2 regions of the Pseudomonas paraeruginosa genome follow, and region 1 is predicted to be linked to the other one. Evidence: riboswitches for the same ligand, from Rfam matches in the RefSeq annotation. Region 1 holds a riboswitch; the other holds the start of a gene.
The links. A riboswitch is a leader RNA that binds a small molecule or an ion and turns the genes downstream of it on or off. The one in region 1 is predicted to bind cobalamin.

Region 1 (4,567 bases):
GTCGCTCTCGCTGCGCTCGCTGCGCCAGGCCAGGCCCTTGAAGCTGATCGGCCGGGTGACGATGCGCCCGTCCAGCTCCGGCAGCGCCACGTGCATGGCCAGGTCGCGCGGGCCCAGGCCCTGTGGGTTGTCCTGCCAGAGCGGGCGGTTGTCCAGCGAGCAGATCGCCTGCAACACCGGCACGTCGCGGCGGAACGGACGCAGTTCGGGCGCTTCCGGATTGGACTGGGCGAAGCCGGTGGTATTGACGATCAGCGCGGCATCGCTGCGCGCCAGCCAGTCTTCCACCTGGGCCAGGCAGGCACCTTCCTTCAGGCTGGCCACCGCGATCGGCAGCGGGTTCAGCCCCTGTGCCGCAAGGCGTTCGCAGAAGCGTGCGATGAAGGCGGTGTTCGCCGCCTGCAGGTGGGTGCGATAGAACAGCAACGCGGCCACCGGACGCCCGGCCTGCCAGTCGGCACGCCAGTGTTCCAGGGTCGCCTCGGCATGCCGTGGATGGAACAGCGCCACCCGTGGCAGTGCCTGCGGCTCGCGCCAGGCGTAGTCGCGACCCAGGCACTGATTGGCCAGGCAACGGTAGAACTGCCCGGCGTTCTCCAGGCCGCCCTGGCGCAGGTATTGCCAGAAGCGCTCGGCCTGCTCCGCCGGCAGGTTGCCGAGGGCGCTCAGCTCTGGGTCGGGGCGGTCGTCGCCGGGCACCGGGATCAGCACGCAGCCGCGCCCGGCCAACGCCACCAGTTGTTCGACGCCATAGCGCCAGTAGCCGATGCCGCCGTGCAGCGAAAGCAGGATCACCCGCGCATGCCGCAGCACCTCGTCGACATAGAGGTCGACCGAGGCGTGGTTCTGCAATTGCATCGGATTGGCCAGGCGCAGGCTCGGGTAGTCGTCCGGCAACTCCCGGGCAGCCTCGGCCAGCAATGCGAGGTGCGAATCGCCGCTGCAGAGGATCACCAGCTCAGCGGGAGTCTGGGCCAGGTGGGCGATGCCGTCGTCGGGGACGAAGCCGCCGGGTTGGGTGCGCAACAGGTGCATGGGCGTTCCACCGATAGGAGGCGGGAGGCCTGGAGGCAGGCGCTAGCTGGCCGGCCCCGGCCCGGAGATCACGGGTCAGGCCAGCGCGGTGCGCAGCTCGTTGGCGATGGCCGCCTGGTCCAGTTCCTGGCCGATCACCACCAGGCGGCTACGGCGGTTCTCGCCGGCCAGCCACTGGCGATCGAAGTGCCTGTCGAAACGCTTGCCGACACCCTGCACCAGCAGGCGCATGGGCTTGCCCGGAATGGCGGCGAACCCCTTGATGCGAAGTATGTCGTGACGCTCCACCAGCTCGCCGAGGGCCTCGAGCAGCGCGGCTTCCTCCACCTCGGGGAGATCGACGTGGAAGGAGTCGAACTCGTCGTGGTCGTGGTCCTCGTGGCCTTCGTGGTCGTGATGGGTGGGCCGGCGGTCGATGTGCAGCTCGGCCTCGGCGTTGAGTCCCAGCAGGACCGAGAGCGGCAGCTCGCCCCGGCTCGCCTCGACGATCTTCACCGCTGCCGGCAGCTCCCCGGCGATCTCCGCGCGGACCCGCGCCAGGGCCTCGGCGTCGAGCTGGTCGGCCTTGTTCAGGATCACCAGGTCGGCGCTGGCCAACTGGTCCTCGAACAGTTCGTGCAGCGGCGATTCATGGTCGAGGTTGGGGTCCTGGCGGCGTTGCTGGTCGACCTGCTCGGGATGGGCGGCGAAGGTGCCGGCCGCCACCGCCGGGCTGTCGACCACGGTGATCACCGCGTCGACCGTGCAGGCGTTGCGGATTTCCGGCCACTGGAAGGCCTGCACCAGCGGCTTGGGCAGGGCCAGGCCGCTGGTCTCGATGAGGATCTGGTCAAGGTCGCCGCGGCGCGCCACCAGCTCGCGCATCACCGGGAAGAACTCTTCCTGCACGGTGCAGCACAGGCAGCCGTTGGCCAGTTCGAAGACCCGGCCCTGCGCCTCCTCCTCGCTACAACCGATGGAGCATTGCTTGAGGATCTCGCCGTCGATGCCGAGTTCGCCGAACTCGTTGACGATCACCGCGATGCGCCGGCCTTCGGCGTGGTCCAGCATGTGCCGGAGCAAGGTGGTCTTGCCGGCACCGAGGAAGCCGGTGACGATCGTGACGGGGAGTTTCGCCAGGGTTTTCATGGGCAGCCCTTGTTCAGCTCGGCGGGCATGCGGACGAGTGGCGCGGACGCTGGCCGCGCAACGGATTCGCCACCGGATCACCCCGCCCGGTTGTATGGAAGTCTTGTCCCCCGCGCATCGCACCGCGGGATCGACGAGGCAGGTCTCCTGGCTCACGGTCTGGCGTCGCCGCCGGTTCCCCGCCTTCCCGCGTCACGCAGTGGCATTGGGGAACGATCGCCGTTCACAGTTGCGGGGGCAGCCGCGGCATCGACCGCGTTCCCTCTTAGCCCCGCCGTCGCCGGCGAGGAACCTCGAACCGGCAAGGCTACGCAGTGCGCCGGCCAGGGTCAATCGGGCCGGTTGACGCCCGGTCTGCCTTCATGCTGTCCTAGGCGGGTTGTCCCAGGTGTCTCGTGCCGGCGCGCACGAGGTGAAACGGGAAGCCGGTGACGCTCTTCGAGCCAGTCCGGCGCTGCCCCCGCAACGGTAAGCGCATCGCGCGAGCCCGGAGACCGGCCTGGAACCTTTCGTTTGATTCACCCGCGGTGGGCGGGCGCAAGCGTGAAGCGGGCCATCCGGTCCCGTTCCTCGTGCGTACGCCTCTGCAAGTCCAGCCAATCCAGAGGGAACGCACCATGTCGAGCAGCACCCTGGCGCACGCCAGCGCCACCATCTCCCTGTCGAAGCGACTGAGCCTGGCCATCGGCGCCGGCCTGCTCGGCGCGTTGCTGGTGTACTTCGCCGGCTTCTCGCACATCGACGCGGTGCACAACGCCGCCCACGACACCCGGCACAGCTCCGGCTTCCCCTGCCACTGAGCGCGCGAGAACTTCCGATGATCAAACGCATCGCCCAGACCGCCGGCTTCGCCGGCCTGCTCGCCGCCCTGCTGCTGTCACTGTTGCAGATTCTCTGGGTCACCCCGCTGATCCTCGAGGCGGAGACCTACGAGAACAGCGAGCCGGTCGCGGCCCAGCCCCACGAACATGCTCCCGGCGTCGCCGCCCATGTTCACGACGAGGAGGCCTGGGAGCCGGAGAACGGCTGGCAGCGTACCCTCTCCACCACCGGCGGCAACCTGGTGGTGGCGGTCGGCTTCGCCCTGATGCTCGCCGGCCTGTTCACCCTGCGCGCGCCGGGCCGGACCTGGCAGGGCCTGCTCTGGGGCCTGGCCGGCTACGCGGTGTTCTGCCTTGCGCCGTCGCTGGGCCTGCCGCCGGAGCTGCCGGGAACCGCCGCGGCCGACCTGGTGCAACGCCAGTACTGGTGGATCGCCACCGCAGCCGCCACCGCGGTGGGCCTGGCCCTGCTGGCGTTCGGCGGCAACTGGCCGCTAAAGCTTGTCGGCGCCGCGCTGCTGGCGCTGCCGCACCTGTTCGGCGCGCCGCAGCCCGAGGTCCACGCCAGCCTGGCGCCGGCAGCCCTGGCCCAACGTTTCGTGATCGCCTCGCTGGTCAGCAATGCGCTGTTCTGGGCCGCCCTCGGCCTGGCCGCTGCCTGGCTGTTCCGGCGCAACCGCGCCGGTGTCGACGCCTGACCTCCTTCCACCCGCGACCCTTGCCGGTCGCGGGTCCATAGTGTCTCCCCTTCCACTTCCTCCGGTCCGCGCATGCCCCTGCCCACCCCCAGCCTGCTGATCGCCGGCATCGGCTGCCGCCGAGGCTGTAGCGCCAGGCATCTGCGCGCGCTGCTGGAGCGAACCCTGGCCGAACACGGGCACACCCTGGCCGAGCTGGACGCCCTCGCCAGCATCGACGGCAAGCGCGACGAACCCGGCCTGCGGCAGCTGGCCACGATGCTCGGACGCCCCGTGGATTTCCTGGCGCCCGCCGCCCTGCTCGACTACGAGCCGCGCCTGCTCAGTCCCTCCGCCGTCGCGCTGCGCGAAACCGGCTGCTCCAGCGTCGCCGAGGCCGCCGCCCTGGCCCTGGCCGAACGCCTGGGCGGCGGTCGCGCCGATCTGCTCGGGGCGAAACGCAGCGACGACCGGGCGAGCATCGCCCTGGCACACCCTTTCACCGAACGAGAACTCCCATGACCGTCTATTTCATCGGCGCCGGTCCCGGCGACCCCGACCTGATCACCGTCAAGGGGCAGCGCCTGATCCGCCAGTGCCCGGTGATCCTCTACGCCGGCTCGCTGGTTCCGCAAGCGCTGCTCGAGGGACACCAGGCCGGCCAGGTGGTGAACACCGCCGAGCTGAACCTCGAACAGATCGTCGAGCTACTCGCGCAAGCCCATCGCCGCGGCCTCGACGTCGCCCGCGTGCATTCCGGCGATCCGTCCCTGTACGGCGCCATCGGCGAGCAGATCCGCCACCTGCGCGAACTCGGCGTCCCCTATGAGATCGTCCCCGGGGTCACCGCCACCGCCGCCTGCGCCGCCCTGCTCGGCTGCGAGCTGACCCTGCCCGAGGTGTCCC
Region 2 (4,567 bases), 1.8 Mb from region 1:
CGCAGGTCGAGGGTGGCGTAGCCGCCCAGGCGCACCTTGTTGGTCGGATCATCATAGCGTCGGCCTTCGGCATGCACGCTGGCGCCCAGCGAAAGACGCTCGAAGCGCCGGTCCAGCTCCAGGTTGAACATCCGCCGCGCCCGGCGCGGCAGCTCGTTGCCGTCGTTGACGCCGCCGGAACGGTTTTGCGGGTCGAGGAAGGTCGCGTTGGCGTTCCAGTCCCAGCCCAGCCACTGACTGCCGAGGACCAGTTCGACGCCGCGGATGCGCGCTTGGTCGATGTTGTTCGGCTGCCCCCAGGGGCGCCCCGGCGCCGGGCGTGGATCGTTGCCGATCAGGTCGTCGACGTCGGTGCGGTAGGCATTCACCGCCCAGTGTCCCCACGCGTGCGTACCGCTGAGGCCGACCTCCAGGCTGCGCGAGGTCTCGGCGTCCAGGTCGGGATTGCCGTAGTCGGGGTAGTAGAGTTCGTTGAAGGTCGGCGCCTTGAACGCCGTGCCGTAGCTGACGGTGAAGCGCAGCGCGTCGCTCAGCGCGTAGCCCCAGGCGGCGCTGCCGGTGTCGTGCACGCCGAACTGCTGGTTGTCGTCGCGGCGCAGGCTCAGTTGCCAGTCCTGGCGGCCGTGCTGGCCGAGGTACTGGGCGAACCAGCCCTTGTTCAGCCGCGAGTCGACGCTGAAGGCTTCGCTGCTGCCGATCTCGTCCTTCTGCCAGTCGTAGCCGAGGGTCAGCACATGGCCTTCGGCCAGGGTCAGGTCGTTCTGCCAGGACAGGCTGTCGCGACGGGTATCGAAACGCGAGTAGAAACGGCCATCCTGATAGGCATCGGCCTTGTCCTCGCTGCGCCCGGCCTGGAGGGTCACCAGCCAGGGATCGAGCGGAGTGAAGCGGGCGCGGCCGCCAACCAGGTTCTGCTCGCCGTCGGCGTTGGCATTGAAACCGGAATTGCCGAAGACCTGGTCATAGTCGTTGTGCGACTTGGCCCTGAGCAGGGTACCGTCGAGCTCCAGGCCGTTGTCGAAGCGATAGCCGCCGCGCAGGTTGCCGGACAGGTTGCGGTAGCCGTCGCGGTCAGGCTCATCGCCCCCGGTACCGGCGCGCTTGGTATTGATGCCCGCCGTATCGAAGCTGCTCACCCCGAGGCTGTACCAGCCGTTGCCAGCGCCGCCGCTGACCCCGGCGCTGCCCTCCAGGGTGTGATGGGTGCCGTAGCCGGCGGAGAAGAACGGCTTGGCGCCCTGCCCGTCGCCGCGCCGGGTGAAGATCTGGATCACCCCGCCGATGGCCTCCGAGCCGTACAGGCTGGAACGCGGCCCGCGCACCACCTCGATGCGCTCGATCAGCTCCACCGGCAAATCCTGGAACGCGGTGAGGCCGGCGCTGGCCGAGCCGACCTTGATGCCGTCGATCAGCACCAGCACATGGTCGGACTCGGTGCCGCGCAGGAACAGCGTGGTGTTCTTGCCGAAACCGCCGTTGTTCGCCAGCGACACGCCGGGTACCTGGCGCAACAGCTCCGGCACGCTGCGCGCCTGGCTGCGCTCGATCTCGGCGCGGTCGATGACGCTCACCGCCGCCAGGCTCTGGGCGGCGGTCCGGGCGGTACGGGTGGCGGTCACCACCTGGTCGTCGAGGCTGACCGGCTCGGCCAGGCTCAGGGAAGACGCGCCGCACAGCGCCACGGCTGCCGGGGTCAGGAAAACTCTGTTCATGCTCTGCGCTGCTCCGTCGCTCTCACCCGCGCGACCTGGGTTGAGGCAGACGGAGGACGAAGCGACGGCAGGAGACGTCCGACAGCGCCCTCCGCGATGCCGTGGGTGCGTCAGGCCGGTCTCCGGGCTCGCGAGCGAAGCGCTGGACGCTTCCAGCCGCGCCTTCCCATGCCGGAGCACAGTGGTCATGAAGCGGCTGTCTGATTCGCCTACCGTTGCGGGGGCAGCGCTGGCCTGGTTCCGACGGAACGCACCAGCTTCCCTGTTTCACCCCTTGCGGGGCACCTGTCGCAAGGCGCGCAGCTTAGTGGCTCGGGGCTTGCGCGGTCAATGTGGGCGGCCACCGCAGAACTAGCGCCCCGCTCCGGGGAGCGGGTCCGCGCGCAGCGCCGTCCCGGCCGGGGCATGGCTGCGGCACCACTGTCGCCAGGTGACCTGCAACTGCACCAGCGCGGCGCCGGCCAGCTCGCCGCGTTCGCTGCCGGCCAGCGGGCTGGCGGCCAGGGCCTTGAGCAGGCGCGCGGTCGGCGGGTCGAGGGCATGCTCGCGGTCGGCCCGCGGGCCGTCGCGCAGCAGCGCCAGGCGCAGGCGCCGCAGGTAGCGGTCGCGGGCCTCGGCCAGCGGCGCCGGGACCTGCTCCAGGCATTGCCGCAGATAGAGCAGCTCGTCGCCGAAATCGAGTCCCATCAGGCCGTCCGACCAGGGCTGGCGGCGCCCCTCCGGCAAACGGTCGTAGCGCTGTGCCAGGCGGATCAGGCGATCGGCGGTGCGCCCGCCGAACCAGGCCTCGGCCTGCGCCGGCGAACGCAGGGTGAGCCGCGCCAGGTCGCCGAGGGTCGCCTGCAGCATGCGCCGGTAATGGCGCTCGCCCGGCCGCAGGCTGACCAGGTTGAACACCAGCACGGCGAAGGCCACGCCGAGCACCGTCGACAGGGCGTTGTTGAGGAAGTGCGCGAGGTCGTAGCTCATGCTGTTGCTCGGCGCGACGTTCTTCACGAAGAAGATGCAGAACGGCGAGGCGATCCCGGCCAGGCTCGCCCGGTTCACGCACAGCGCGGCGAAGAACAGCGGCACGCCCAGGCCCAGGCAGAGCAGCGGGAAGCCGTCGACGCCGGGCAGGTAGAACAGCGCGACGAAACCGGCCAGCGGGATCGACAGGAGGATCCCGCGCAGGAAGTTGAGGCCAGCCTGGGCCGGGTTGTCGCGGCTGGCGAAGAGACTCAGCACCACCCCGGTGATCGACACCGCGCCCAACCCGCTCGGCCAGGCGCTGGCCAGCCAGAAGGCGGCCACGCAGAGGAACGCCAGGGCGCTGCGCAGGCCGAACAGCACGCCGCGCTCGATGTCCCGATGCCAGGCGATGGCGCCCGGCGCCTGGCGCGTGGGTTCGCCATAGACCAGCGCCTCGACGCTGCGCCCGGCCTCCCCCGCCTCGGCCAGCAAGCGTTCGAGGCAGACCAGGCACAGGTGCAGTTGCCCGTGCGCGAGGTCCAGCACGGCGTGCAGGCGCCGCCGGCAACTCTCGAACTCGCCCCGGCGGCCCTCGCGCAGCAGCGTCTCCACCTCCTCCAGCCAGGGCTGCAACGCATGCGCGCTGGCCGGATCGAGCAGCCTCCGCTCGCGCGCCACCTTGCGCGCCGCGCGCAGCAGGCCGAGCAGGTCGAGGCCGAGCACGCGCAGGGCCTGGGAACGGGCGCGACCCAGCGCGCCTTCGAACCAGGCATGGTCGCGCTGGGCATCCGCCGCGGCGATCCGCCCCAGCGCCGCGAGCAGTTCGCCGCGTTCGCTGGCGCCGCGCAGCTCCGCCGCGCCCGCCTGCAGGCCGGCCTCCCAGGCCGCCTTGCCCTGGGTCGCCAATTGCTGCTCCAGGCGCCGTGGCCAGAGCAGGATGCTCACCAGCGCCGCGCAGAGGATCCCCAGGCCGATCTCCGAACAGCGCGCCACCGCCTGGTCGAACACCGTCGCCGGATCGGCGCTGGCCGGCAGGGCGACGATCGCCGCGGTGTAGCCGGCCAGGACGAAACCGTAGGAAGCATGGTTGTGCAGCAGCGACGCGCCAGCGGTGCAGAACGCCAGCCAGAGCGCCATCAGCAGGAGGAACGGCAGCGACGCCTGGCCATAGAGCGCGACCATGCCGATCGACACCAGCGCACCGGCGCAGGTGCCGATCAGGCGGAACATGCCCTTGGCCAGGACCATGCCGCTATAAGGCTGGCTGACCACGAACACGGTCATCAGCGCCCATTGCGGCTGCTCCAGTTCCAGGCTGAAGGCCAGGTACAGGGCCAACCCGCCGGCCAGCAGGGCCTTCACCGCGAACTGCAGTTCGTGCAGGCGCGGCCACAGCAGCACCTGGACCAGGTCGGAGGAAAGGAAAGAAGGCTTGGCCATCGCGGACGCCCCGAAATACATGAGCGAGCGAATTATTAGCAAGCTAATTTTCTATTGTCCAGCCTCTCCGCGAACTTTCCGGAAGAGCGTTTCGCCCTGCGAAACATGCGCCACGGAGGCCCACTGGGGCCGACCAACACGCCTGCGCAGAAGGCGCCAACCGGCAGCGGCACGCGCCAAGCGTTCGTATACAATATCCCGCACGTATCCCATGCCATGCAGGTTGTCCCGCTTGCCTCTCTCCATGCTCAACGCCCCTAACCTGGGCATCGCCCCCTCGGCCTCCGAGATCATCGCCAAGCACCTGCGCGAAGCGATCATCGCCGGGCATTTCGCCGAGGACGAACCGATCCGCCAGGACGACATCGCGCAACTCTTCAATGTCAGCAAGATTCCCGTCCGCGAGGCCCTCAAGCGCCTGGAGGCGGAAGGCCTGGTGCTGTTCCAGCGCAACAAGGGCGCGG

Region 2: another riboswitch for cobalamin. It lies ahead of btuB (TonB-dependent vitamin B12 receptor); the one in region 1 lies ahead of B7D75_RS10455 (CbtB domain-containing protein).

The regions. Positions count from the first base shown of each region.
Region 1 is NZ_CP020560.1:2,175,577-2,180,143, reverse strand. It holds gene cobN (cobaltochelatase subunit CobN) at 1-1,035, opposite strand, end outside; gene cobW (cobalamin biosynthesis protein CobW) at 1,111-2,163, opposite strand; cobalamin riboswitch at 2,284-2,474, opposite strand; cobalamin riboswitch at 2,533-2,680, shown strand; gene B7D75_RS10455 (CbtB domain-containing protein) at 2,781-2,963, shown strand; gene B7D75_RS10450 (CbtA family protein) at 2,981-3,682, shown strand; gene B7D75_RS10445 (cobalamin biosynthesis protein) at 3,755-4,183, shown strand; gene cobM (precorrin-4 C(11)-methyltransferase) at 4,180-4,567, shown strand, end outside.
Region 2 is NZ_CP020560.1:3,973,450-3,978,016, forward strand. It holds gene btuB (TonB-dependent vitamin B12 receptor) at 1-1,712, opposite strand, end outside; cobalamin riboswitch at 1,809-2,016, opposite strand; gene B7D75_RS18800 (FUSC family protein) at 2,064-4,103, opposite strand; gene B7D75_RS18805 (GntR family transcriptional regulator) at 4,348-4,567, shown strand, end outside.